DNA from 3 places in the Bacillus pfraonensis genome. Region 2 is predicted to be linked to each of the others. Evidence: riboswitches for the same ligand, from Rfam matches in the RefSeq annotation. Region 2 holds a riboswitch; each other region holds the start of a gene.
What was found. Region 2 has a riboswitch for S-adenosylmethionine ahead of KFD70_RS17175 (bifunctional homocysteine S-methyltransferase/methylenetetrahydrofolate reductase). Riboswitches for the same ligand answer to the same signal wherever they lie in the genome.
Positions count from the first base shown of each region.

Region 1 (10,048 bases), on a different contig from region 2:
GAAGGTAAGCGCTATGGCGGTTGGGGTGCACCAGCAGAAGAAGCGACGTTAAAAACCATTATGGATAAACATCAAGCTGATTTTAGTAAAGTAGAAAAGATTGTTCTTGGACAAACAGACTTCTTTAAATCGATTGGTAGAGATGCAGATTTTGAATGGATTTATTATGGTTGGGACGGTATTGAAGCGAAACGCCAAGGAAAAGAATTAAATACAATCATGATAAAAGATTTAGATCCAGCATTAGATTTCTATAGCCCTGTCATTATTACAAGTGAAAAATATACGAAAAATGATAAAGACTTTGTGAAAAAATTCATGAATGCAACGGCAGAGGGATATAATTTTGCAATTAAAGAACCAAAAGAAGCGGCTGATATTTTAATTAAAAATGTACCAGATATTAATAAAGAGTTAGTTCAAGAGAGCCAAAAATGGTTAAGTACGAAGTATCAAGATGATGCGAAAGCGTGGGGAGTACAGAAGGAAGAAATTTGGACGAATTACATGAATTTCTTACATGATAACAAAGTTATTAAAAAGAAAATTGATGTAAAAGATGCATTTACAAATGAATTCCTTCCAAGTGAAAAATGAACGGATTACAAATAAACGATGTTGTGAAAGCATTTGATGGAAAAAATGTATTAGAAAAGATTAGCGCTTCTATACAAGAAGGGGAATTTGTCTCTTTTGTAGGTCCAAGTGGTTGCGGGAAAAGCACGCTGTTAAATCTGATTGCAAGTGTTGAAGAGGCGACTAGTGGTGAGGTAATTTATAACGATACCCTTGTTCAAAAACAGGATATTGTAAGTTATATGCCGCAGCAAGATTTGCTACTGCCATGGCGCTCAGCACTTCAAAATATTGTCCTCCCGCTAGAAATTGATGGGAAAGCAAAGAAAGAGCGATTGGCAGAAGGTATGGAAGCATTGGAGCAATTTGGTTTAGCTGAATACGCTAATCATTATCCAGATGCATTATCTGGTGGTATGCGTCAGCGCATTAGTTTCCTCCGTACTTATTTGTGTGAAAAACCGATTATGTTACTTGATGAACCATTTGGTAAACTCGATGCATTTACAAAAATGGAAGTGCATCGTTGGCTTTTAGATTCATGGCATCAAGAGAAGCAAACAATCGTGATGGTAACACATGACTTAGATGAAGCAATTCTATTATCTGATCGTGTATTTATCTTATCGCAAAGACCAGCGACGGTTATTGGTGAAGTGCGTGTGAATTTACCGCGTCCTCGCACAATGGATATGCTGACATCCATTGAGTTAAAAGAAGACAAAGCGAAGATTTTAGAGATATTAGCTCCTTATATGCGTAAGTAATAAAAGCCTCTTAACAATTTTTGGTATAATGATTGTTAAGAGGCTTTTTTATGTGGAAATCGTTAACTTTAGAATTTACTAGCCCTTATGCAATGGAGAAAATGTATGAAGAAATCTTTAGTGAAAAAGAGGAACAAAAAGATCGATAACGAATAAAATATAAGAGCATGGTATATGCTTATTATAAGACAATAATGATTTATAAAGGAGTGAAAGGATAAGATGACTTTATCAACTGTTCTTCAAATGGTTTTAGCTTGATATGGGAGAAGTCTGCCCATTTTTAAAGTGTAAGCCAAATTGAAGACAGCAGATAAAGAGCCTTAATCCTTTTTTACGATAATTATTTGTAATGGGTAAGGTGTGTTCACCTTACCCATTTTTCATGTATACACAATTAAATAAGACCTTTATTTTGCTGTTCTCTCTATTTGGCTTGTTAGTGGTAAAGAAAAGGAGAGAGCAAAAATGAGTGTATTAACAGTAGAAAATCTTACCCATACGTATGGAGATAAAAGTATTTTATATAATGCTTGTTTTCGATTATTGCAAGGTGAGCATGTTGGACTTATAGGAAGTAATGGTGCTGGGAAATCAACGTTGCTTCGTCTGTTAGCAGGAGAGATTCTACCTGATGGGGGAACAATTGAATGGTTTCCACATGTGAAGGTCGGTTTTTTAGAGCAGCATATTGAGTTACAAGAAGGAACAACAATTGAAGAATATTTACAAAGTGCTTTTTCTCACCTGTATACGATTGAACGTGAAATGATGGATATTGCTGAAAAGATGGCCAAGGAAACGGACTTAGAGCAGCTATTAACGCAATATGGAAAATTACAAAATGTACTAGAAGGTTCAGATTTTTATCAAGTTCATACAAAAATAGAAGAAATAGCAGCTGGTTTAGGGTTGTTAGATTTAGGAATGAAAAAAGATGTTTCAAAATTAAGTGGTGGCCAGCGAACAAAATTATTACTTGGGAAGCTTCTTTTAGAGAAGCCACACATTTTATTGCTAGATGAACCAACAAATTATTTAGATGCGGTTCATATCGATTGGCTAAGGGCGTATTTACAAGCATATGAAAATGCTTATATTGTCGTTTCACATGATGAATCATTTTTAAATTGTATTACAAATGTTATTTATCATTTAGAAGGGCAAACAATAAAGCGCTATGCGGGGAATTATGAAAGATTTTTATCAAGCTACCAACTTCAGAAACAACAATTACAAGCAACTTATACAAGACAGCAAAAGGAAATTGCAAATTTAGAGAGTTTTATTCAAAAAAATAAAATTAGAAAAGCGAAGCAGGCGAAAAGTCGTGAAAAGGTATTAGAGAAAATGAAAAAGCTAGGAAAGCTTAACGATGCACCAAGGCCGCGTTTTCATTTTCAAGTTCACACTGAACCTGTGAGTCGTATATTACAAGCGGAGCAGATTCAAATTGGTTATGCAGAACCATTGTTAGTTACAGGTCTTAATTTACAAGTAAAAAGAGGCGAAAAGATTGCAATTGTTGGTCATAATGGAATTGGAAAAACAACAATGTTAAAAACATTACTAGGGCAATTAAAACCATTAAGTGGAACAGTAAGTATCGGAGAACGGGTACACCCTGCATATTTTGCTCAAGAAGAATTTGCGGAAGAAATTACGCCACTTGAGCAAGTCTGGTTAGGGCGTCCGGATATGACGCAAAAAGAAATCCGGCAATCTTTAGCAAGGTGTGGTTTAAAAGAAGAGCATATTCGGCAGCCTCTTTACTTGTTAAGTGGTGGGGAACAGACAAAGGCACGTTTATGTGAGCTTATGTTAACGCGAAGTAATGTATTAATTTTAGATGAACCAACGAATCATTTAGATGTGTATGCGAAAGAAGCGTTAGGAGAAGCTTTGCGAAATTATCAAGGAACAGTTTTACTCGTTTCTCACGAGCCTTCTTTTTATAAATCTTGGGTGACACGAGTTTGGAATCTAGAGGAAATGAATGTTACGAAAAGATAAGAGGGAAATTTATTTTGGAGCGTAACTATATAAATACGCATTGAAAGACCGAGATAAACCATTCCTTTTAGGTGGGAGAGAGCATCTGTTCATGGATAGAGGCGGTCAGTGTTTTTTTTAGCCACATGCCATGTGAAAACAGAAGGAGAAAATGAGTGGAGAAATTCTTTTTTTTCATAAACATGACTTAGAGGTCGGAAAATTAAAATGGACAAAAGCATGAGAGCAGCTACGTTTTGTAGCTGCTCTCATACTTTTTACTGATTTACTTGCAAACGTTCTTGAATGAACAACAGCAACTTAACAATGCTGTCTTCTGTATAAATATCAAATTTTTGATGATGAAATTCACCATGTTCGTGATAAAAAATAAGTTCACCTTTTCCAGCCACTTCATTTATCAGCATATGAAAACTGAGTGGTGTTGCTACAATTGAGCCGTTATCATCTCTTAACAGAATTTGACAAAGCGTTTTTTGCTGTTCAACCTCATATAAAAAATCGTAATGAAAGGATTGAGCTATTTTTTCTATTTGAGAGAGGAGTAGGGTTTGTATAGCATGTGTTTCGTGCATAAAATGTAACCTCTTTTCTTGTATGCGCTGTTATCTAGTATAGTAATAATGAGTATACTTTGTACATAATTATTGCTCGTTATTTCTAGAGAGTGTCAAAATAAGTTGAACAACAATACGCAGTATATTCAGAAAAATATTATTGACAAAATTTTTTGTAAGATTTACTATTAGTACCATAACTTTTACAAAATTTAATACGGATACTCTTATCCAGAGAGGCGGAGGGACTGGCCCTATGATGCCCGGCAACCGAGCTTATGAAGAATCATAAGCTAAGGTGCTAATTCCTGCAAAACGATTTTCGTTTTGGAAGATAAGAGAGGAGCTTATTTTGTCTATTTGACACCTCTCTTATTTGAGAGGTGTTTTTTGTTTAAGAACAGATATATATGAGGGGGAATTGTATATGAAAAAATTGTTGCTAAGTATTGTAAGTGGAACGGTATTATTATTAGGCGCATGTAGTGCGGATTCAGGTAAGGAAGCAAAAGCGCTAGATGAGAAAAAAGTTACAGTTGGTGTAACGGGGGGACCGCATGAACAAATTTTTGAGAAAGTAAAGGAAGTAGCAGCAAAAGATGGCTTACAAGTTGATTTAAAGGTATTTAATGATTATGTAGCGCCAAATGTATCGTTAGACGAAAAAGATATTGATGTAAATAGTTATCAAACGAAGTCCTATTTAGATGTATTTAAAGCAGAACGCAATATGAAATTAACAGAAGTATTTTCAACGGTAACGTTCCCAATGGGAGTATATTCGAAACACTTGAAAGATGTAACCGAGTTAAAAGACGGCGATGCGATTGCTGTGCCAAATGATCCAACAAATGAACTTCGGGCTTTAAAATTATTTGAAAAAGCAGGTGTTTTAAAAGTTGATCCAAAAGCAACAGAGAAAGCAACTGCAAAAGATGTGATTGAGAATCCCAAGAATTTAAAAATTGTTGAGTTAGAGGCGTCACAATTACCAACGCAGTTAGATGAAGTGAAAGCAGCAGCAATTAATACGAATTTTGCATTAGGTGCGAAACTAAGCCCTGCTAAGGATTCTATTTTCCGTGAAGGAAAAGATTCACCATATGTAAACTGGGTGGTTGTTCGTACAGAGAATAAGGATGATGCAATCGTAAAAAAATTGAAGAAAGCGTATCAGTCTAAAGAAGTAAAAGAGTTTATCGAGAAAAAATTCGATGGTTCTGTTTTACCGTCTTGGTAGGAGCTGACTATAATGATTGAATTGAAGAATGTATCTAAGGTGTTTACAACAAAAAAAGGTAAGGTAGAGGCTCTGAAACCAACTTCCCTTAAAGTAGAAAAAGGAGAAGTGTTTGGAATCATTGGATATAGTGGTGCAGGGAAAAGTACGTTAATCCGCTGTGTAAATCTATTAGAAAAACCAACAACAGGAAACATCATTGTAAATGAAAAAGATTTAACAACTTTATCTACAAAAGAATTAGCACAAGCAAGACAAAAAATAGGGATGATTTTTCAAGGATTTAACTTATTAAAAACAGTCAATGTTTATGAAAATATTGCATTGCCTTTACGTCTAGCTGGGATTTCAAAAACTGAGATTGAAAGAAGGGTAGAAAAATATTTACGTATTGTGGACCTTTTTGATAGAAAAGATGCATATCCAAGTGAGCTTTCTGGCGGCCAAAAACAACGTGTTGCAATTGCACGTGCACTATCTTATGAACCAGAGATTTTGCTAAGTGATGAAGCGACAAGCGCGTTGGATCCAGAAACCACGGAGTCAATCTTAGACCTGTTGCTAGAAATTAATGAGAAAATTGGGATTACGATTTTGCTAATCACACATGAAATGAATGTAATCCAGCGTATATGTGATCGCGTTGCTGTGATGGAACACGGAGCTATAGTAGAAAGCGGCACAGTGAAGGATATTTTTACAAACCCACAACATGTAACAACGAATAAATTTGTGAATAGTGCTTTGGCAGTTAAAATTCCAGAAGAAGTACAAAAAGAACTGGAAAATGCTGGTGAAACTGTAACACTTTCTTTTATAGGAATTTCCTCAGGGGATCCAGCACTTGCTGTTGCTACAAAACGATTTCAAGTATACCCCAATATTTTATCGGGTAATATTACACAACTAAAACATGAAGCGTATGGTAAGCTCGTTGTTCATATGCAAGGTGAAAAACACGAGGTACAACGGGCCTTAGCATTTTTAAAAGAACAAGGAATCATCGTAGAAGGAGGTAAAGAAGAGTATGGGAAACAAATCCTTTTTGGATGAATGGGGTAAGATGATATGGGAAGCGACGATTCAAACATTTCAAATGACATCTATTTCGTTGCTTATATCAATTATTATTGCCTTGCCACTTGGTGTAACACTTGTTTTAACAAGGCCTGGTGGTCAACTAGAGAATAAAATTGTATATCCTGTTTTGAATACAATTATTAATATCATTCGTTCTATTCCATTTATTATTCTATTATTCTTCATTCTACCGTTTACAAAGCTCATTATGGGGACCTCAATTGGTGTGAAAGGTGTGATTGTACCGCTTGTTGTATTTACAGCTCCTTATATTGCGCGTTTAATGGAGACAGCTTTACTAGAAGTGGATCGCGGTGTAATTGAGGCATATCAAGCGATGGGAGTTTCTACTGTGAAAATTATTTGGCACGTTATGGTTAGAGAAGCACGTCCATCTCTTGTGCTTGGTTTAACAATCGCAACGATTGGACTAATAGGTGCAACAGCAATGGCTGGGCTTGTAGGAGCAGGGGGACTCGGAGATTTAGCATATCGATTTGGTCATCTACGGTATGAACCAGAAGTGATGTATGCAACGGTATTTATGTTAATTATTCTTGTTCAAGGCTTACAGTCTTTAGGGAATGGGATTGCTAGAAAATTAAAGAAAGATTGATGAAATGCGGTGGCTCTATTATAAGAGGTACCGCATTTTTTATTTTTAGCGTATATAAACCAAAATAAAAAATGCCATAAACTCTTTTTTTAGGCGGGCGAGAGTAGTCGGTTAGATCCTGTTTCTGCACCATGCCAGGTTAAAACAGAAAGAGAAAATGAGTGGATTCACCTGTTCTTCTTCGGACAGTAACTTATATGTCGAAAAATCAAAATGAATTTATATAGGTATAAATAAATATGGAACCTGATTTTTTGTAAACTATATTATGGTATAATTAGAATTTTTAATGTAAAATGATGGTAAAAACATGTAAGGGAGGGAGCGGCATGGATGTTTTCTTAAGCATTGCTGAAGAAAGAATTCGTCAAGCAATTAATAATGGTGACCTTGATGACCTTCCGGGGAAAGGGAAACCACTACAATTAGAAGACATTTCAATGGTACCTCCAGACCTTAGAATGAGCTACAAAATTTTGAAAAACGCTGGTATGATTCCGGCAGAAATGGAATTACAAAAAGATATATTGAAAATAGAAGATTTAATCGCTTGTTGCTACGATGAAGTAGAACGAGTGAAACTAAAAGAGGAGTTAACGGCAAAAACTCTTCGATTTCAACAGCTAATGGAGAAGAGAAAAATAAAAGGAAATTCAGCATTTCGTATGTACCAAAATCAAGTGTTTAGTAAATTGCGCTAAGAGGGATAACATGAGAAAATTCCAAATGATGGAATGATTAGTAGCATATATTGAGGCAAAAGATTTAGTGCTGTTATTTATCAAAACTGAAAATTGTGGTGTTTGTGATGTGATGCTCCAGAAAGTAAATCACTTATTAGCGGAATATCGAACTGTAGAAAATATTGTAATTTCACTACAGGATATGCAAGAAATTTCATCCAAGTATTTAGTATTTACAGCTCCAACGGTTTTATTATTGCATCAAGGGAGAGAGATACTTCGTGAATCACGTTTTATCTCCCTAGAGAAGATAGAACGAGCATTACAATTATTTGAAGAATAAGGGAGGGGCTTAAATGGGCTTTGTGATAGCGGCATTATTGTTTTTAGTTTTAATGGGAATGATTGCAAAATCGATTAAGAAAAATAAAAGGAAAGTAAATCTTTATAAAACAGGAAATGGTGATAGTACGACAACTACTACTGCTTCTACACCAGTTTTCTTTGCAGGATCTGATAGTTCCAACGATTGTGGAAGTTCTTTTGGAGGTGACAGCGGTTTTTCAGGCGGTGATGGTGGTAGCTGTGGCGGTGGTGGGGATTAATGAGAAATACGCTCTTTACGGGCGTATTTCTTTTTAAACAAACGTTTGATTAGTTGGCTTGAACCCGCATAAAATCAGCTAAACAAACGTTTGTTTAAGAGTTTATAAGCTTATTGTATTGATAAATAAGGAATATATGATGTTATAAGGGGAATGAGCATGGAGAAGAAACCAAAGATCAAAAATAAAGGGAAGGTAGCATTATTTTTATTCGTTGCAGGTGGAGTATTTATAGTCAAACTTGCTTTTAAAGTCGGAGCGATTCATACACTTAAAATGTGGTTTGAAAATATTTTTTCCTAAATAAGGAATATATCCTCTTGTAAAAGAGGTTTTAGATTTGTTAATATTAGACTGAACGGTCGGTTTAAGTGAGGTGTGAACATGAGAAAAAGTGCAGAAGAGATAAAAAAAGAAATAGCGTACCAAGCAGAAGAGTTATTTTCACAAAAAGGATATGCTGCAACATCTATGGAAGATATTTGTGAAATTACAAAGCGTAGTAAAGGTAGCATTTATTATCATTTTAAAAGCAAAGAAGAATTATTTTTATTTGTAGTAAAACAACATACGTATGATTGGCTTGAAAAGTGGAATGAAAAAGAAAAGCAGTTTCATACAAGTACTGAAAAATTATACGGACTTGCAGAGTACCATGTGGAAGATATACAACAGCCTATTTTTAGTGCAGTAGAAGAGTTTTCTACAAATCAAGTCGTGAGCAAAGAAGTTTTGGATGAAATGCTGGCTTTAGCAAGAGCATCATACGGTGTTTTTGAAAAACTGATTGAAGAAGGTATGAAATCTGGAGAATTCCGTCAAGGAGATACTAGAGATCTTATGTACATTGTAAATGGTTTATTATCTGGGCTTGGGGTACTTTACTATGAACTAGACCCTACAGAAATGAAGCGCATTTACAAGAAGGCAATTGATGTACTGCTACAAGGAATGGCAGCTGAATCTTAAATCAGCACCTTTTCTTTTATATTAAATTAGACTGAACGGTCGGTTTAAAAAAGGAGGAATAACATGAAAGATTTATTCAAAAATCGAGCATTTATGCTTGTTATGGCGTCTGATATTTTACAGCAGTTTGCAATTTGGATTCGAAATATGGCACTTTTGTATTTCGTTATGGAGCGAACAAATAATGATCCCGTTTCAGTTTCATTATTATCTGTTATGGAATACGCGCCTATTTTTATTTTTTCATTCATTGGTGGTGCGCTAGCAGATCGCTGGAATCCGAAGAGAACGATGGTAGCAGGAGATATGCTAAGTATGTTATCTATTATAGGGATTATTTTCTTGTTAAAGATGGATTATTGGCAGGCTATATTTTTTGCTGCGCTTGTTTCAGCGATTGTTGGACAATTTTCTCAGCCTTCATCTTCACGGATATTTAAACGCTATGTAGAAGAAAAACATGTTGCAAACGCAATTGCAGTAAATCAAACACTACAGTCGCTATTTATGATTTTTGGGCCAGTTGTAGGATCGATTGTTTATACACAGCTTGGACTGTTTATTTCACTATATAGTTTAATTGGATTGTTTATGTTATCAGCTATTACTCTTTCATTTTTACCAAAGTGGGTAGAAAAAGAGAAACCCGAGAATATTTTATTATTGAGTGATATAAAAGAAGGTTGGCTGTATGTCCTGCAAACAAAAAATTTATGTATGATTACAATTACTTTCTCCATTATCGGCTTAGCAGTAGGGCTAACAAATCCATTGGAGGTATTTCTCGTAATCGAACGATTGGGATTGGAAAAGGAAGCTGTTCAATATTTAGCAGCAGCGGATGGAATAGGTATGTTGATTGGAGGCGTTGTTGCGGCAGTTTTTGCCTCAAAAGTAAATCCGAAAAAAATGTTTGTGTTTGGTATGATTGTATTGGCTATG
Region 1 is NZ_JAHCDO010000039.1:13,293-23,340, forward strand. It holds gene KFD70_RS25465 (ABC transporter substrate-binding protein) at 1-597, shown strand, start outside; gene KFD70_RS25470 (ABC transporter ATP-binding protein) at 594-1,343, shown strand; gene KFD70_RS25475 (ABC-F family ATP-binding cassette domain-containing protein) at 1,812-3,356, shown strand; gene KFD70_RS25480 (hypothetical protein) at 3,614-3,931, opposite strand; SAM riboswitch class I at 4,138-4,254, shown strand; gene KFD70_RS25485 (MetQ/NlpA family ABC transporter substrate-binding protein) at 4,341-5,153, shown strand; gene KFD70_RS25490 (methionine ABC transporter ATP-binding protein) at 5,166-6,206, shown strand; gene KFD70_RS25495 (methionine ABC transporter permease) at 6,181-6,849, shown strand; gene KFD70_RS25500 (DnaJ family domain-containing protein) at 7,179-7,550, shown strand; gene KFD70_RS25505 (thioredoxin family protein) at 7,600-7,875, shown strand; gene KFD70_RS25510 (hypothetical protein) at 7,889-8,137, shown strand; gene KFD70_RS25515 (histidine kinase) at 8,297-8,440, shown strand; gene KFD70_RS25520 (TetR/AcrR family transcriptional regulator) at 8,522-9,106, shown strand; gene KFD70_RS25525 (MFS transporter) at 9,170-10,048, shown strand, end outside.
Region 1: linked by a shared signal. The riboswitch ahead of KFD70_RS25485 (MetQ/NlpA family ABC transporter substrate-binding protein) and the one ahead of KFD70_RS17175 (bifunctional homocysteine S-methyltransferase/methylenetetrahydrofolate reductase) in region 2 are both predicted to bind S-adenosylmethionine.

Region 2 (10,048 bases):
TTTTATGGTACAAATAGATCTTCTTTTCTAAAGCAATCGCCATACCAAGCTCCGTGTGACTTCCATTTCCACCATCTAATAAAGTGAAACTTTAATTAGTGGGGGTTTTCTTCATCTCCCACTGATTATCAGTCCTCACCAATCGGGCCTTTACGGGCAGTTTATCTCCCACCTAACTTCTTTGCTCCCGCCGAATTTTGAGGTGGGAGTATTACTGCCCTAAAGTAGTGAGATAAAAGTAGAAAAACATCAGCGTTTTGTATCGCTCACTTTTCTGCTTGACCAATCTTCTGTAATTGTGCTCTATTTGTCGCTCTTTCATTTTGAGTCCAATTATATGTATGATGCCACCCCGCCTCTTTCAATTGACTCGCTACAAATTGAACAAGATGTTTATTTTGAAAACCTGATGCAATATAGAAATTCATATGAATTAGCTGCTTATTTATACAAACAGAAGGGAAACTCCTTTTTAGCGCTCACGATAATAATAGAAGAGGAATCTTGTAAAAAAGGCCCCACCTTCAAAACTTATTTTACGTTTAAGTGGTGGGGGGCCTGATGGTCCTCTTTTATTTTTTGTTTTTTATCACTTTCACCGGCTAACATTTCTAACTCAGCCGTTATTTCCGATTTTTGCAAGTTTCGTTCTTGTGAAAATTTCCTTGAAATGTAAACAATAATACTACCAACATACAAAACAAAACATATAATCAGAGCAGTATTTTCAAAGAGACTCAGCTCCAAGACAGTCACTCCTAATCCATTCATATTTTCACGCTCAAAGAACTGGAATTTCCCTATTAAATCTCTGTTATTGTAACATAAATACAGTAATTCTTCGAACCTTTCATTCTACTAAAAAAAGCATGATTTTTTTAGAAATCATGCCTCTGTAATATATTTCATAATGATCTGTACTGCTTCTTTTCCACGATACTTCTTTAATTCTTTTTTATACTTTGCACAATTATAATTTAAATCTTGTATATGTTCCATAAGGGATGTCGCTGTTACATTTTCTTCATATAACACCGATGCATACCCTTGTCTTTCAAACGATTGTGCATTTAAAATTTGATCTCCGCGGCTTGAAGCTTTCGGTAATGGAATTAAAATCATCGGTTTTTGCAATGTTAAAAATTCAAAAATCGCATTTGATCCAGCACGTGAAATGACAAAATCCGTTGCCCCTAATACATCTGGTAATTCTCCGTGTATATATTCAAATTGTCTATACCCTGTCATGCCTTGTAACGTCTCATCTAAATTTCCTTTTCCGCATAAGTGAACAACTTGATAATTTTCAAGAAGCTCTGGCAATGCTTCTCGTACTGTTTCATTGATTTTCTTTGCACCTAGGCTTCCGCCCATAACCGTGATTACCGGTTTTCTAGCATGAAACCCAAGAAATTGTAATCCTGTTTCACGATTTCCACCAACAACCTCTTCCCTCACAGGTGAGCCCGTATAAACCACCTTTTCTTTCGGCAAATGCTGCGCAGCTTCTTCAAACGTAACAAATATTTTCGAAGCAAAGCGAAGTGCAATTTTATTCGCTAGTCCTGGTGTCATATCAGACTCATGTAATAAAACTGGAACACGATTTAACCATCCACCAATTACTACTGGTACAGATACAAAACCACCCTTTGAGAAAATAACATCCGGTTTTAATTTTCGTATTCGCACATAAGCATCCATGACACCCTTCAGAACAAGAAAAGGATCTTTTATATTTTTCAAATCAAAATAACGGCGCAACTTTCCGCTCGCTATACCATAGTACGGAATTCCCTCGTTCTCAATAATCGTTTTTTCAATCCCTTGATAAGAACCAATATAAGAAATATCCCAATCCTTTTCTTTCAGATGTGGAATAATTGCTAAATTAGGTGTCACATGTCCAGCCGAACCACCGCCTGTAAAGACTATTCTTTTCATTTGTCTCCCCCTTCTACACTATAGTACACTAAAATATCGTGCTTCGGGGTGAGCAAATACCATTGCCGTTACAGATGCTTCTGGCTCCATCATAAATCCTTCTGTTAGTGAGATTCCAATTTCTTCTGGTTGAATTAAGCGAAATAGTTTTTCTTGATCAGCAAGCTCTGGACAAGCTGGATAACCAAAAGAAACACGAATCCCTTGATATTTCGTACGGAATCGTTCTTCCATCGTCATCTCCGGTGAATCTGGAATTCCAAAACGATCACGAATTAACATATGTGTCTTTTCAGCAAGACCTTCTGCCAATTCTAATGCCAATGATTGGATAGCATGACTACGTAAATAATCCCCTTTCTCCTTCCATTCTTCCGCAATATCACGAACACCTTGCCCAACTGTAACAGATAAAAAGGCGACATAATCCATTTTATCTCCGACCGGTCTTAAATAATCTCCTAATGTACGGTACGGTGCTTTCCCTTGTCTTGGGAATGAGAAACGCTCTAGTACACGTGTGTGATCTTCTGGGTCATAAATAATAATTGTTTGTCCATCACTTTGAGCAGGAAAAAATTGATAAACAGCTTTTGGACGCAGCCAAGATTGACCTTCCCCCAGTAGTTCATCAATTAAATTATTTAATTCATGCGCCCGTTTATCTCCTTCCCTAAGCAATTTTTTCACATTTCCTTTTAAACCAAGATGATGCCCAATTAACATTTGTCTATTTAAAAATGGCGCAAGATGTGAAACTGGGATATCACGAAGTACGACCCGCTTTGTTGAATCTGGTATCATAACCTCCGCTGGTGCCAATGGTTCGATTACAACTGGCAGTTCCGCTTTTTTCTCCTCTTGTTTCACAACAACATGAAGATGATGATTCTTTTTTTCCTGCTTCAATTTTTCCCGTTCTTCTTCTTTTTGTAATCGATTGATAAGGTCCAGTCCGGTCATCGCATCGCTTGCATATAACACAAGTCCATTATAAGAAGGTGAAATACGGTTATCGGTAAACTTTCTTGTCAATGCTGCACCACCTACAACAATTGGAATATTAATATTTGCCGCTTGTAAATCTTCAGCAGTTGCTACCATTTGTTGTGCCGATTTTACTAATAATCCGGAGAGCCCAATAATATCTGGTTTCTTTTCTTTTACCTCTTGAACAATGCGATCAGAGCGGACATTGATTCCTAAATTGACAATATCATAGCCATTATTAGATAAAATAATTTCTACCAAGTTTTTGCCAATATCATGTACATCACCCTTTACAGTTGCTAGTAATACTTTTCCTTTTTTCGCACTATCACTAGATTCCATATAAGGCTCTAAATATGCTACAGCTGCTTTCATACTTTCTGCACTTTGCAGGACTTCAGCAACAATAAGCTCATTGTTATTAAATAAACGACCTACTTCGTCCATCCCTGTCATAAGCGGACCGTTAATAATATCAAGTGGCTTTCTTCCTTCTGTAAGCGCGAGACTTAAATCTTCTTGTAATCCTTGCTTTGTTCCTTCTATAATGTAATTTGCTAACCTTTCATCAAGTGTTAATATTTCTTGTATGACCGCTTCTTTTTTCTTCGCAACCCGATAAAAGTTTGTAAATTCTTCTAGTGTTTCTTTCGTTGTTTCGAATAATAGTGCATCTGCGAGTCCCTTTTCCTCTTCTGGAATGGATGCATAGCGTTCTAGTTTTTCAGTATTCACAATCGCATAATCAAGTCCAGCCTTTGTTGCATGATATAAAAAAACTGAGTTTAGCACTTCTCGACCAGCTGGTGGTAAGCCAAACGATATATTACTTACACCTAAAATCGTTAAACATTCTGGCAGTGCTTCTTTAATAAGACGAATTCCTTCAATCGTTGCTGCTGCAGATCCAATATATTCTTCATCACCAGTTCCTACTGGGAAAACGAGCGCATCGAAAATAATATCCGATGGACGTATACCGTATTTCTTCGTTAATAACTCGTAACTTCTTTTTGCGATTTCTAACTTTCTTTCTGCATTAACTGCCATGCCCTCTTCATCAATTGTCCCAACTACAATTGCCGCACCATATTTCCGGAGAAGCGGCGTCACTTTCTCAAATCGCTCTTCTCCGTTTTCTAAATTAATAGAGTTAATGACACCCTTCCCTTGTATGTACGTGAGAGCTTTCGCCATTACATTCTCATCCGTTGAATCTATCATAATGGGAACTTTTAATACTTTCGTTACTTCTGCCAAAAATCCCCCCATATCTTCCACTTCGTCACGATCTGGATCCGCCATACAAATATCAATAATGTGAGCATTTTTCTTCACTTGCGCCCTTGCAATCTCAGCAGCCTCTTCAAAATTCCCTTCAGCAATTAATCGTTTAAACTTTCTTGACCCAATAACATTTGTTCTCTCACCAACGAATAACGGCCTCATAGAATCATCATATTGCAATGCTTCTAAACCACTAATCCCATGACCTTCTCGCTCATGATTTTCACGTGGCTTGAGAGACTCAAGTGAAGCTTTTATCGCTCGTATATGATCAGGTGTCGTCCCGCAGCAACCACCGATAATATTAATCCAGCCTTCTTCAGCAAACTGCTTCACCTTTTCTGCAAGTGAAGTTGGTGACTCATGATAATGTCCATCCTCGTCTGGAAGACCGGCATTTGGATAACAAGAAGTATAACACTCTGAGAGATCCGACAAAGAACGAATATGTTCTCGCATAAATTCTGGCCCTGTCGCACAGTTTAATCCGACAGATAATGGTTTCATATGCTCAACTGATAAATAAAACGCCTCGATTGTTTGCCCCGCTAACGTTGTCCCCATCGGCTCAATCGTTCCTGAAATCATAAGCGGAACCGTACGATTCGCTTCCATAAATGCTTGCTGAATTCCTAAATACGCCGCTTTCACGTTACGCATATCTTGGCTCGTCTCTACAAGCAATACATCAACGCCACCCCGTAATAATCCACGCGCTTGTCTAGTATAAGCTTCAATTAATTCTTCAAATGTTACACCACCTGTTACACTAATCGCTTTTGTCGTTGGCCCCATCGCACCTGCTACATATACTTCTTTACAGCTCTCACTTACAGCTTGTTTTGCTAAAAACGCCGCCCGTTCATTTAACTCTTCATCTAAATGAGCTAGCTCATAATCATGTAATACGATATTCGTAGCACCAAACGTATTTGTTTCAATAATATCCGCACCAGCTTCAATATAAGCTTTATGGATACCTAAAATAACATCTGGTCTTGTTTTTACTAAGTATTCATTACAACCTTCATATTCTTCTCCACCAAAATCTTCTGCGGTTAAATCCTCCTGCTGAATCATCGTCCCCATCGCACCATCTAATATTAAAATATCATGTTTTAATCTCTCTTCTATCGGTCTCATCAGTTGATTCCCTCTTTCGCTTCTTGCTTTTCTTTCACATACTTAACGAGATTCTCTGTAATTTCATATTTTAAAAATGGTGTAATGAGATAAATACCGTTAAAGTATTTCATCGCAGCATCAATTAACTCTTGTGAAATGCGAATCCCTTCTTCAATTGCCAATTCTTGCGTATCATGTCCATCCATTCGTTGTCTTACTTCTTCAGGTAGTGTAATGCCTGGCACCTCAAAATGGAGAAAGTCAGCATTTCGCTTACTTACTAAAGGCATAATCCCAATAAAAATCGGCTGTTCTAAGTGATTTGTCGCCTCGTATACTTCTTCAATTAAATCTACATCGTAAATAGGCTGTGTTAAGAAATACTCTGCACCAGCTGCAACTTTTCTCTCCATCCTCTTCACCGCTGCTTTTAAATGCCTCACATGCGGGTTAAAAGCTCCTCCAACAGAGAATCTTGTCGCAGAACCAATCGATTTCCCTAAAATAGAACGTCCAACATTCATTTCCTTAATCATTTTAATTAATTCAATAGAAGATAAATCATATACAGACGTCGCTCCTGGAAAATCACCAACACGAGCTGGATCACCTGTTAAAGCTAACACTTCTTCCATTCCTAAAGCTGATAAACCAAGTAAATGGGATTGTAAGCCAATCACATTATGGTCACGGCACGTTAAATGCGTCAGCACTGGAATATCGTGCTTCGTTAATAATGCCCCCATTGCCATATTTGAAATGCGCGGAGATGCTAACGAGTTATCTGCTAATGTAATCGCATCTGCTCCCGCTCTTTTCAATGCCCTTGCCCCTTCAAAAAAACGTTGCGTATCCAATGTTTTTGGGGGATCTAGTTCAACAACAACTGTTGTTTGCTTCTTCGCTTTTTCCGCAAGAGTAACATGGGTGCTAGCACGTTTTGTTTGCATAGGAACCACTTGTTGTCTTGGAGCGATTTGTTTTTCTGTAACAGGCGTTACATTCGCAATCGCACGCTTCATCGCTTCAATATGTGCTGGCGTTGTACCACAACATCCCCCTAACAAACGAATACCTTGTTCAATAAATTTCGGTGTCATCTCTTCAAAATAAGCAGGACTTCCTTCATATACGTAACGTCCTTCTACATAGTTTGGAAGGCCTGCATTTGGATAAGCTGACAAATAACCATTTTTCGGAATCGATATCATTTTAAAAGCTTCCGTCATATGAAGCGGTCCTAACTGACAGTTTAAACCGACTACATTTGCACCGTAATCTAAAAGCTGTTTTAATATTTCATTTACATCATTCCCATTTTGAGTTGTGCCTGCTTCATGAAGAGCTAACTGTGCAATAATTGGAATATCTGTTTGTTTTCGCAGTACTTTCACCGCATGTAGCAATTCGAATTCATCATAAAATGTTTCTAATAATAATCCATCAATCTTTTCTTCTAATAATGCCTCGGCCTGCTCAAGTAACATAAATTCCCGTTCCATATCAGTCGTTGTAACGGCTCCAATATGCTTCATACCACCAATCGTCCCTAAAATAGCATTCTTGTCTGTCACGGCTGCTTTTGCAAGCTTTACTGCTGCTTTATTAATTTTGGTAACCTGATTTTCTAAACCATACATGCGCAATTTTGCTTCATTTGCACCATATGTATTTGTTTGAATAATATCTGCACCGGCAGCTACATATTGTTTATGAATAGATATAATTAAATCTGGATCTGATAGATTTAATTCTTCAAAACTACTTTGCAAACCATGAGAATGTAATAATGTACCAACTGCTCCATCACCGATAATAATTCCTTTTGATAATAAATCTAGAATTTTCACTTGTCTCCCTCTTTTCTATCAATATAAAAACCCCCTCTTCACCTTGAAGAGGGGGACATCATCAATCCTCCTCTTATCATGCAAAACAAATTGTTCTGCAGGTATTAGCACCGTTTCAAACATTTCGTTTGAAGGTTGCCGGGTTTCATAGGGCCTTTCCCTCCACCGCTCTCAATAAGAGTTTATCTTAATTATTAATTTATTTTTTAAAAGGAAATACGTGTACCTTTTAACAATCTTTATTAATTTTCTAATAAACTTATCATGGGACAAACTAAAAGTCAATGAAATTAGCAGGAAGATAAAAAATATTTAAAATAAAGTTGCAATTCAATTATCTTTTGTTGTAAAGTTAAAATCATAATAAAATTTCATACAAATTATTCTTATCTAGAGAGGTAGAGGGACTGGCCCTATGACACCTCAGCAACCATTAACATGTTCGTTAATAAGGTGCTAATTCCAGCAAATTGTGAAAAGATTTGACAGATAAGGAGAAGACTATATTCGCATGAAAGCCTTCTTCTTAGAAGGCTTTTTTTATTTTTTATTTTTTATCAAGGAGGAATTTAACATGTCAACAATCGAAACAAAACTAGCTCAAATCGGGAATCGAAGCGAAACGACTACAGGAACGGTTAATCCCCCTGTTTACTTTTCAACAGCTTATCGTCATGAAGGAATCGGAAAATCAACAGGTTTCGACTATTCACGAACTGGAAACCCAACACGCGGCCTTTTAGAACGCGCAATTGCTGATTTAGAAGAAGCGGAACAAGGATATGCCTGTAGTTCGGGAATGGCAGCGATTCTTCTTGTTCTGTCTTTATTCCGGTCTGGAGATGAACTTATCGTATCAGAAGACTTATATGGGGGAACCTATCGTTTATTTTCAGAACATGAAGAAAAATGGAATATTCGATGTAGATACGTAAATACACAATCTATAAAACAAATAGAACAAGCCATTACTTCTCAAACGAAAGCTATTTTTATAGAAACTCCAACCAATCCATTAATGCAAGTTACTGATATCGCAGCTGTCGCAACTGTTGCCAAACGGCACGGAGTCCTTCTTATTGTAGATAATACATTCTACACTCCCTATATACAACAACCATTAACAGAAGGAGCAGACATTGTTCTTCATAGCGCCACAAAATATTTAGGTGGTCATAATGATGTATTAAGCGGACTTGTCGTTGCAAAAGGCCAAGCGCTTTGTGAAGAACTTGCCCACTATCACAACGCTTCTGGTGCTGTATTAAGTCCATTTGATTCATGGTTATTAATTCGCGGGATGAAAACATTAGCTCTTCGTATGAAACAGCATGAAGAAAATGCAAAGAACATCGTTTCTTATTTAAACGCGGAAGATGGTGTAACCGATGTTTTTTATCCGGGAAGAGGTGGCATGATTTCATTTCGTCTTCGCGATGAAAAATGGATAAATCCTTTCTTACAATCTTTATCTTTAATTACCTTTGCAGAAAGCCTTGGCGGAGTTGAAAGTTTAATGACATATCCAGCAACACAAACACATGCAGATATTCCAGAAGAAGTTCGTACAGCACGCGGCGTATGTAATCGTCTCCTCCGCTTCTCTGTTGGTATTGAAAATGGTGATGATTTAATTCAAGACTTAAAGCAGGCTATTAAACATGTAAAAGAAGGTGTGAGAATATGAGTTATTCTTTAGATACACTCTTACTTCATAACCACTATAAACATGATTCACAAACAGGCGCGGTTAACGTCCCCATCTATAATACATCAACATTTCATCAATTTGATGTAGATACATTTGGTAAATACGACTATAGTCGCTCTGGAAATCCAACACGTGAAGCACTTGAGGACATAATTGCTTTATTAGAAGGAGGAACAAAAGGGTTTGCCTTTGCATCTGGAATTGCAGCGATTTCTACTGCCTTCCTCCTTCTCTCACAAGGCGATCATGTTCTCATTTCAGAAGATGTATATGGAGGAACGTATCGTATTGTAACAGAAGTCCTCTCTCGTTACGGGGTTTCACATACATTTGTTGACATGACAAATTTAGAAGAAGTAAAACAAAATATTAGACAAAATACAAAAGTCTTTTACGTTGAAACGCCATCCAATCCATTATTAAAAGTAACCAACATTCGTGCCATTTGCGAATTAGCAAAATCTGCCGGAGCACTTACATTTGTTGATAACACATTTTTAACACCATTATTCCAAAAGCCACTTGAACTCGGAGCTGATGTTGTGCTTCATAGCGCAACAAAATTCATTGCTGGTCACAGTGATGTTACAGCCGGATTAGCGGTTGTAACAGATGAGGAACTCGCTCAAAAACTTGGTTTCTTGCAAAATGCATTTGGTGCTATATTAGGACCGCAAGATTGTTCTCTCGTTCTTCGCGGTCTGAAAACATTGCACGTACGCCTCGAACACTCAGCAAGAAATACGAATAAAATTGCTCATTATTTACAAAAACACTCAAAGATTCAAAATGTGTATTACCCTGGATTACAATCACACTCTGGCTATGACATACAACAAGAACAAGCCCAATCTGCCGGTGCTGTTTTATCTTTCACGCTTCAATCCGAAGATGCTTTGCGACAATTTTTATCTCAAGTTAAACTTCCTGTCTTTGCAGTAAGTTTAGGAGCTGTAGAATCCATCCTTTCTTACCCTGCAAAAATGTCACATGCAGCACTATCACAAGAAGCACGTAATGAAAGAGGTATTTCTAATTCATTGCTCCGTTTATCAGTTGGCCTTGAAAATGTAGATGATTTAATTGCTGATTTTGAAAATGCACTTTCTTATGTCGAAGAACCTGTGAATGCATAATGATC
Region 2 is NZ_JAHCDO010000016.1:100,821-110,868, forward strand. It holds partial or broken gene KFD70_RS17155 (group-specific protein) at 1-428, opposite strand, end outside; gene KFD70_RS17160 (DUF3966 domain-containing protein) at 532-771, opposite strand; gene murG (undecaprenyldiphospho-muramoylpentapeptide beta-N-acetylglucosaminyltransferase) at 886-1,944, opposite strand; gene metH (methionine synthase) at 1,963-5,364, opposite strand; gene KFD70_RS17175 (bifunctional homocysteine S-methyltransferase/methylenetetrahydrofolate reductase) at 5,364-7,196, opposite strand; SAM riboswitch class I at 7,267-7,377, opposite strand; SAM riboswitch class I at 7,580-7,692, shown strand; gene KFD70_RS17180 (methionine biosynthesis PLP-dependent protein) at 7,771-8,883, shown strand; gene metC (cystathionine beta-lyase) at 8,880-10,043, shown strand.

Region 3 (10,048 bases), on a different contig from region 2:
TTATGGGGAAGAGTCATCTATGGGTTCATAGCCGGTTTTGTTTTTGGCTGGATTATGAATTTGTGGGGGATACTTGGCTTTTTAGAAGGATTAACATGGAAAGACTTTATGGCATACTACGCTGCAAGTTTTTACTTTGATTTCGCTCATGCACTTTCAAATGTAATTTTTCTTGTTTTGTTTAGCTCATCATGGATCCGAATTCTTATGAGATTTAAAAAGAAATATGGGATTTTAGATGATAACGAGCTAGTATATCAAGGAAACAAAGCATAAGCATATATCATAAAGCATAAGAATATAACGTAGGATCGCGACTTACATATTCGTTTGCCTCTTTCATGCTTCTTACCATTGGTGAGAAGCATTTTTTTATAATGATACTTTGGTTTGGAAAATGTCAAAAAATTGTTTTAATATATTCAACTTTCGGATGGAACTTTTTATATAATAGGAAATGAGAAAGGTTTTCAAAGAGGAGATGTAATATTCATGAAGCTAGTTGTTCCAAAGCAGCATGGCGCATGGGGAATGCTGCTGATTCCATTTCTACTTAGTGTTCTACTTGGTAAACATACAGTTTACCATATTCCACTCTTTATCGCTTGGTTATTTATCTATTTAGCAACGTATCCATTTTTAATGTACATGAAGCAAACACGAAAAAAAGAATTTTTACATGCAGCAATTATTTATTTTGTTATTGCATGTGTTTTCGGGATTGTATCTTTACTATATGAATGGAGAATTCTTTTGTTCGCGGTTACGATGATTCCACTCTTTATCGTAAATATATACTTTGCCCGTCAAAAAAAGGAACGAGCATTAACAAATGATATTTGTGCCATACTTGTTTTTTGCATTGGTGGTTTGATTAGTTATTATTTTTCGATGAAGACAATTGATGGGACGGCATGGTGGATTGCGGCTGTTTCTTTCCTTTATTTCTTAGGTAGTACATTTTATGTGAAAACAATGATACGTGAAAAGAATAATCCTACTTATCGTTATGTTTCATGGGGATATCATATTTTCTTAATCATCGCTTCTTTCGTAGTAAATCCATGGCTGTCTCTTGTATTTATACCGAGCCTAGTTCGTGCAATCGTATTGTATGGTAAAAAAATATCTATATTAAAAGTTGGAGTTTTAGAAATCGTTAATTCTGTATATTTTTTAATTGTGACGGCAATACTGTTGTCGTATGCCATTTGAGATATTGCTCATCTCTTAAAGAGGTGGGCAATATTTATTTTTGTTCTAAAATATTAACCGTTTGATTACATTTTTGTAACGCATCTTCCACAGCTTGTAGGGATTGTTCGATTCGCTCCCGATTATCGCTCTTTTCGACTGTTTGTAATGCATGTTCTAAACAATTCTTTGCTTCTTGCAATGAATGGAATGAATCTTGAACGTATCCGCGGGCATTTTTATCCATCATAAATTCCTCCTTTTTTACATACAATTTTAGTATGGGCGTTAGGAAAGAAAATATAACTTATTGTATGTTGTTTGACAATTATAATAAAAATAGCTATAGTAAGATATAAAGTGAATATTTTCTTATCCAGAGAGGTGGAGGGACTGGCCCGATGAAACCCAGCAACCGCGATGCAGGTGCTAATTCCAGCAGAACATATTTGTTCTGGGAGATAAGACGAAGATATATACGTAACTTCTTCTTATCGAAGAGGTTTTTTTATTGTAAAAAAACCTCTTCCAAAAACAACAACATAAGAAGAAAGGGGTTGCAATTGTACTGTGACACTTGAAAAATACGTAAAGCTGCGTAATGCAGTATATGAATATATGATGGAACAAGATAAACCCATATCACTATTAGATATTCAAGAACATATCGTTTCGCATCATGAAGGAAAATTCACGAAAAAAATGTTACACCAATTTTATTTATCAAGGTTATTAGACGAATTGAAACTGGATGGGAAAATTACTTTAGCTAATGATGAATACCACTATGCTGAAAGAGGGGTATACTATAAGGCGAGAAAAGGGAGCTAAGCTCTCTTTTTTTATGTTATAATTTATCTAAAAATTCAAATTGTATGTAGAGTAAAAGACTGCAGAAGCAGCCTGATACAAGGGAATGGTGTTGAGTGTGTAGTGTCAAAAGTTGAATATGCCCTGAAAGAGGCATTTCATTCGGCTAGAAACGAAAAGAGACACCTCCGCCGAGTAGGTGTCAGTTGGTTTGTCAAATGGGCTTGCCACTTGACATGTATTAGAATATCATGCAAACCGTTGGGAGTCAAAAGGGAATATAAGGAAAGGTGTTGTTTGGAGATGAATATACTCATCATATATGCACATCCCAATCCATCTAGTTTCAATGCATCCATTTTAGAACATGTGCAAAAAGGACTTCAAGAGACGCATCATTCTGTTACATTGCTTGACCTTTATAAGGAACAATTTAATCCAGTGCTTATTTTTAATGAAGATAAGAGAAGACGGGATTTAGTATATGAAGAAGAAACTGAGAGATATAGAAATTTGGTCAAAGAAGCAGACTCTTTTATTTTTATTTATCCAACATGGTGGTGGGGCATGCCTGCTATTTTAAAAGGATTTATTGATCGCGTTTTTGTTGCTGGGTTTGCATATAAATATGAAGGGGTAATGCCGAAAGGATTGCTTATAGGGAAAACAGCGTGGGTTATTAATACTTTAGATTCACCGTTATGGTACGTGGCACTCTTATATCGCTCTGCTGATTGGGTGATTATGAAAAAGGGGATTTTACGATTTTGCGGTATACGTCAAATAAAACGTTCTGCTTTTCAGTCTGTAAAAACAAGTAAGGAAACAAAACGTGAAAAGTGGCTTTTAGAAATACAGGAAAAGGCTAAAAAATTATGGGTGAAGTAGAAAATATAATGAGATGTTGTAATCGGAATGATGATTTGTTTCGTACGTATATCGTTTGTTTACTTCAATTGAAACATCATAATGAAGCGTTTAAAAAGGTATGCGAAGAATTAAGAGCAGATTATTTAGTAAGGGGAATTTGTGAAAGAGAAGTTGATGGGATTATCCAGGAAAGTAAGGAGTATAAAATGTATGATATACCGAGAGTATTAAGATGGGATTTTTTACGAAATAATCCATCAATGATTGAAAACATTTGTACGACGTTATTTACATATAAAAGGTTAAATCTTTCATGTGAAGAATGGGGAAATGTAATTAGATGCATAGAAAACGAATGATTATCACTATAGTTATTATGTAAAAAAGCTAGTATAAAACTAGCTTTTTTACATTGCTTCGATTTAAATGATAAGGAAACATAAACCAATTACTACGCCAGCATAAAGGAGATTAATAACACAAAATCCCATAATGTCGCGTGCACCTAAACCGGCGATTGCTAATGCAGGTAATGCCCAGAAAGGCTGTATTAAGTTCGTCCAAGCATCTCCCCAAGCAATTGCCATCGCGGTTTTCGCAGCAGGTACACCAAGTTCTGCGCCAGCTGGGATCATGATAGGAGCTTGTACAGCCCATTGACCGCCTCCAGATGGTACGAAAATGTTTACAATTCCTGCACTTAAAAACGTGAATAGAGGGAAAGTGGTTTGATTCGAAATGCTAATAAAGAAATTAGAAATTGCTCCTCCAAGTGAAAGACCTTCGCTGTTTGCTCCAATCATCATTCCCATAATTCCTGCGTAAAATGGAAATTGGAGTAGAATGCCAGAAGCGCTTTTCGTCGAATCTGAGAAGGCGCGAATATATTGAATCGGAGTACGGTGAAAAATAAGGCCAGCAATTAACAGTATAAAAATAACGATATCAAGTGTCAGGTTAAAACCTTTCGTACTAAAATAATGAACAATATAAATAAGACCTAATAGTCCAACACATACCGTTATCCAAATGCTATTTTCCATTTTCTCAGCAAATGTCTGGGTCTCTACTTCTTGAGCAGCAGCTTCTTCTTGAAATACGCTAGGATCCACTGTAATCGTATGATTTTCATCCGGATGCATCGCCTTATTTATAAGTGGCATCGTTACTAAAAATATAAGTACAGGAACGAGCGCATATGGTGAAAATAACGTTTCTGTTATAGGGATTGCTTCCTTTATACTTCCAGCAGTTGTTTTAATTAATGTTTCGCCGCCAGATGCTAAAGTAAGCGGTATAGAGGCGGAAAGTCCCGCGTGCCAAATAAGAAATCCGGAATAAGAAGAAGCGATGGCAAGTCGATAATCTAAATTTTGTATGTGTTTTGCAACTTCCTTTGCATATAAAACAGACACTACAATGCCGAATCCCCAGTTTATGTATGCACCAAGTAAACTAACAATAGAAATAGCGATAATACCTTGTCCGCTTGTTTTTGGCAGTTGTGCAGCTTTTGCTAAGCCTTTGCGAATGAGTGGAGCGTTAGCTAATACAGAACCTGTAACAAGTACAAGTGCCATTTGCATGGCGAAGGCTAAAAGTCCCCAAATTCCATTTCCCCAATGAGCAATCATTTCTACAGGTGATTGGTGCGTCGCAAACATGCCAAAGAAGATAACAAAAATTGTTAATAGACAAGATAAAATAAAGGGCTCTGGTAAAAAACGCTGCACAAGAGCAACACAACCGTTTGTAAAAGAGCGAAACAAATTAATCAACCTCCTTAAGTTTTTTCTTTTACATATTCGCTATGGGCAAAGAGATAACCTTTATTAAACTGAAGATTCAGATAAATGAAGGAAAGCTTTCACTTTTGTGAAAGCTTTCCTCAGGGTGTTGGGAAACGAAAGACAATAGATTCTTATTTTTGTGTCGCTATTTGCCGAGTGGTCGATATTCTTTGTCGAATCGCCGATAAAATTTCATTTACTATGTTACATGAACACTTTCTTCTGCGATATTTCATAAAGTTCCCCTATAATAGTTCCTTTTCTAAATGTTTTCCAATTTGTACATACATATTTGAATAAGTAGCATGAACATCACTACTTGGCTCAGCATTTGATGAAAAATGTACAATGACCATATTTGCTTTAGGATCTATATAGAGGTATTGCCCATAGCTTCCTAATACTTCAAATGCGCCTTGCTCATTATGAGGAATCCACCATTGATTATGATAAGAAATGGATGCACCTTGTCCGATTGCTAATTCGCCTTCTTGCACGTTCTTTACATTTTCGGAAATGGAGGAGGGGAGAACTTGAACTCCATTGTAACGACCGTTATATAAAATCAATTGCCCAAACTTCGCCATATCTCGTGCAGTCGCATTTAAACCAGCGCTTGCTTGTTCAACTCCCGTTTCATCTGTAACATAATACGCATTTTCTTCCATACCGATTTTGGACCAAATTCGTTCGCTCACATTTTCCGCTAACGATTTACCGGTGATAGTTCGTATAATCCAGCCGAGTGATTCAGAGGAACCGTTATTATAAGAAAACTGTGTTCCAGGTGGTGCAGTTTCCTTTGCTTCTTGTAACATATCATAAATTTTCATTGGACCGTTATAGTTTTTACCACGAGGAAGAATATTGCTGGCTAAATACAACTGAGCATCTTGATTTTCTAATCCTTGCTGCATATATCCATGTGTAGGGTATTCAGCAGAAACTTGCATGTCCATTAGTTGCTGAATTGTTGCTTTTCCAAATGGAGTATTTCGTAATTCTTTCACGTATGTTTCAGCAGTGTTATTTACATCAATAAGTTTTTCTTCCGTTAATGATTGTATAAGTGCTCCGGTAAATACTTTCGCTAAAGAAGCCATTCCATGCGGTTCATTTTGTTTATATCCATTGAAATACTGTTCATAAACAAGTTTTCCGTTATGCACGACGACAAAGGCATCTGTTTTATTCTCATCTAATAGTTTCTTTAACGGAATATTGCTTCCGTATTCTTTTTTAACAGAGAAATCATCTAAGTTTTGTAATGCGGTAGGGAATGTTGCTACTTGCTTAGGATTGTTTTTCACTTCGCTTGTTAACGCTAGTTCTTTCATATGTGTGTATGACCAGCGTAAATAAGGATCTTGTAACCAATTTTCCTTTGTCACGTTTTCTTTAGAAGGGGAGACTTTATTTTGTTTGAAAAATGCAAATCCAAGCCCAGTTACGATAAACAATAGTGTAAGTATAATTAATAAAAGGGGAGATTTTTTTAAGTTCATCTATGTACCTCCTTGCTATTTTTACAGTAAGTATACGCTCGTTGTCTTAGAAATACAAAATAAGGAAAGTAAACAGAGGAGTTTACTTTCCTTATTAACATTAAGCTGATAATTTTCCGTCTGTATGTTGCTTTTTGAACTTTTGTTTTCTGCCATGTAGGAAGTAATAGATAAGTAATGTAAATGCAACGATAATGGCAGCAATGAAATACATATTATGATAGCTTGATTGTGCAGCTACGATACCAAGTACAAAGGAACCAAAACCAATACCGCTATCAAAGAATGAAAAATAAGTAGCTGTTGCTGAACCGCGGCGATGGTTTGGAGCTGCGGAAATAGCAATCGTTTGGAAACTTGGAATTAATGTTCCATAGCCTAAACCGATTAATACACCTGCACCAAGGAACCAAAATGAGGTTTGTGCTTGGCTTAAGATGAACATTCCAATTGTAAAAATAATAATCGAAGGATAAACAAGTATATTTTCACCGAAACGGTCAAATATCTTTCCTGTAAATGGACGAGAAAGAACAACAACGAGTGCGTAAACGATAAAGAAGTAACTTGCAACTTCCCCTACACCAATTTCTTTTGCATAAATAGGAATAAAAGATAATATGCCACTATAAGAAAATGCTAAAACAAATCCTGTAAGAGCAATTGGAACGGAAGTAGGTTCAATTAAATCTTTCCATTTCATGCGTTCACGCTTTTGTTTATTTACTGGTTTTTCATGTGGGATATTTACAAGTAAACCTAATAGAAATGCTAGTAATGAAAATACAGAACAAACGATAAACAGAACGGTAAATGAAAAATGTGAAATAATCGTTAAACCTAAAAAAGGACCGATTACCATCGGCAGACTCATAAATACACCAAAATAGGCAAGTGCTTCACCGCGGCGATGAGGTGGTGCGACATCTGTCACAATTGTACCTGTTGCTGTAGTCGCCATTCCAAACCCAATCCCGTGAAGGAAGCGAAGGGCAAGTAATAAGAATAAACTTTGTGCACCGAAATACATGACGGTAGCAGCTAAAAATAAGGAAAGAGAAATAAATAAGATCTTCTTTCTCCCTAAATCGTCAAGCCACTTCCCGGTAAACGGACGGCATAGGACAGAAGAAATAAGGAATACAGTTGCGACTAAACCAATTTCTTCAGGTTTTCCTTTCAATCCGTCTATTACATAGACGGGCAGGGTGGTCATAAGCATGTAAAACGTTAAAAAGAGAAACAGACTACTAAAACAAGTTCCAAGGAAGTCCTTCGTCCAAAGTCTCTCACTTTGCATCGTCATCCCTCCTATTAATCATCTAAATTTTTAATAATTTTTTGTAGTACTTGAAATGCTCGTTGCAAATCTTCTTCATCAATATTTTGCAACGTTTTTTCTTCGAAAGTATCAACTTCTTCTTGCCATACTGGAATCATTTTCAGTGCTGTTTCTGATAAGGAAATAAGCTTTTCACGGCGATCTTTTCCTTCCGTTCGAATAATCCAGCCCATTGTTTCCATACGCGTTAATGTACGAGTCATCGTTGGAGATTCAACGTTTAAGTATTGACATAACTCAGTTTGTGTACAAGGTCCTGTTTGGTTGATGCGGAAAATGACAGCCCACTGTGCACTAAATAAACCTGTTGGTGACACACGTTCATTAAATTTTTTCGTAAACTTACGAGAAGTTTGACTGACAATGTGAAAAAAATGCTGTTTTTCGTCCATTTGTTTGATCCTTTCAAATTAGTTACCTAGCTAACTATATACCCTTTTGCCAAAATTGTCTAGTGATGGACATGTTGTTTTATGTAAAAATTTTGTATCGTTTTTGTGTTGAGAACATACATTCTGCATGGTATGCTAAAGGTAAGTTTAGAATTTTCTTTCTATTAAAAGTGAATGGGGGAGCTTGTGATGATTAAGCCTGCAACAATGGAGTTTGTTTCGCTGTCAAATGGAGAAACGATTGCATATCAAAAAGTTGGAAGGCAAAGTAAAGAAATACTTGTACTGATTCATGGGAATATGACATCCTCACAGCATTGGGATTTAGTTATTGAGAAACTACAGGACGAATATCATATTTATGCGATTGATTTAAGAGGATTCGGGAAATCAACATACCATAAACCAATAAACTCATTACAAGATTTTGCAGATGATTTCAAGCTATTTATAGATGAACTACAATTGAAGAAGTTTTCACTGATGGGCTGGTCAATGGGTGGTGGTGTTGCGATGGAGTTTGCAGCTTGTTATCCAGAGTACGTAGAAAAGTTGATTTTGGTTGAATCAGTTGGAATGAAAGGCTACCCGATCTTTAAAAAAGATATAAATGGTCAACCAATTGGTTCTTCTCTATTAAAAACAAAAGAAGAAATTGCACAAGATCCTGTTCAAATTGCTCCTGTACTAGATGCAATTAAAAATATGAACAAGCTCTATTATCGAACGGTTTGGGACTTACTCATTTACACACATAACAAACCAGAACCAGAGCGTTATGAAAAGTACTTAGATGATATGTTAACGCAGCGTAATTTTGTAGATGTGAACTACGCTTTAATTACATTTAATATTTCAGATGAACATAATGGCGTTGTGCCTGGAAATGGACATATTCATCAATTGCAAGTGCCGACACTCGTTTTACAAGGAGATCGTGATTACGTTGTTCCGCAAGTAGTCGGAGAAGAATTAGCGAAGCATCTCCCCAATGCAAAGTTAACTATATTAAAAGATTGTGGACATTCACCGTTTATCGATTGCTTAGATGAATTTATTCAGCATGTTACAAATTGGTTGGAACATAAATAAGCCGAACATATAAAAGGAAGTTAGAGGCGGGTTTTCTAACTTCTTTTTATATTCTTACACATTGTTGTTCAAAACGTTTATAATGGAGGTCGGTGAACATATAAAGGGAAGAGGGAAGCGGATGTCAATACGATTTACATTTTGGATTATGGTTGGAATTGTTGCGATTTCTGGATTGTCGCAAGGGATGCTTCTGCCAGCAATCGCAATGATTTTTGAGCAAGAGGGGATTCGCTCTAGTTTTAACGGTCTTCATGCAACGGCGTTATACATTGGAATTTTATTTATTTCGCCATGGCTTGAAAAACCGATGCAACGGTTTGGAATGAAACCGATTATTGTAATCGGTGGTTTTCTTGTTATTATTTCATTATTCTTTTTTACACAAACATTTTCATTTTGGGCATGGTTTATCCTTCGCTTTTTAGTTGGAGTAGGAGATCATATGTTACATGTCGGAACACAAACGTGGATTACAACGACAGCTGACCCTAGTAAAATCGGAAGACAAGTCTCTATATATGGAGTCTTTTTTGGTATTGGTTTTGCGGTAGGTCCATATTTAGCTAGCACTGTCCAATACGGACTTGCAACGCCATTTATTGTATCGACAATTCTTTGTTTAATTGGATGGCTATTGCTATTACCAACTAAAAATGCCTTTCCAGAGCAAGATCATAAAGGAGAGAAAAATGAATCATCACTTTCTCGTTACAAACAAGTATTTGTTCTAGCTTGGATTGCGCTGATGGGACCTTTAGCGTACGGCGTGTTAGAAGCAATGTTAAATAGTAATCTGCCAGTATATGCACTTCGAAAAGGATGGTCTGTCTCTGATGTATCTTTCTTACTACCAGCATTTGCAATAGGAGGAATCATTACGCAAATTCCGCTTGGTATATTAAGTGATAAATACGGAAGAGACCGCATTTTAACATGGACATTCAGCATCAGTACAATCATCTTCTTACTTGCGGCAGTATTTGACGGGTATTATTGGATTGTATTTGGGTGTATGCTATTAGCTGGAATGGTAATTGGTTCCTGTTTCTC
Region 3 is NZ_JAHCDO010000009.1:123,665-133,712, forward strand. It holds gene KFD70_RS10515 (ECF transporter S component) at 1-276, shown strand, start outside; gene KFD70_RS10520 (YwiC-like family protein) at 493-1,215, shown strand; gene KFD70_RS10525 (hypothetical protein) at 1,250-1,441, opposite strand; SAM riboswitch class I at 1,564-1,662, shown strand; gene KFD70_RS10530 (hypothetical protein) at 1,765-2,025, shown strand; gene KFD70_RS10535 (NAD(P)H-dependent oxidoreductase) at 2,308-2,892, shown strand; gene KFD70_RS10540 (group-specific protein) at 2,880-3,233, shown strand; gene KFD70_RS10545 (short-chain fatty acid transporter) at 3,297-4,643, opposite strand; gene KFD70_RS10550 (serine hydrolase domain-containing protein) at 4,910-6,169, opposite strand; gene KFD70_RS10555 (MFS transporter) at 6,270-7,469, opposite strand; gene KFD70_RS10560 (MarR family winged helix-turn-helix transcriptional regulator) at 7,484-7,903, opposite strand; gene phaZ (intracellular short-chain-length polyhydroxyalkanoate depolymerase) at 8,078-8,995, shown strand; gene KFD70_RS10570 (MFS transporter) at 9,117-10,048, shown strand, end outside.
Region 3: linked by a shared signal. The riboswitch ahead of KFD70_RS10530 (hypothetical protein) and the one ahead of KFD70_RS17175 (bifunctional homocysteine S-methyltransferase/methylenetetrahydrofolate reductase) in region 2 are both predicted to bind S-adenosylmethionine.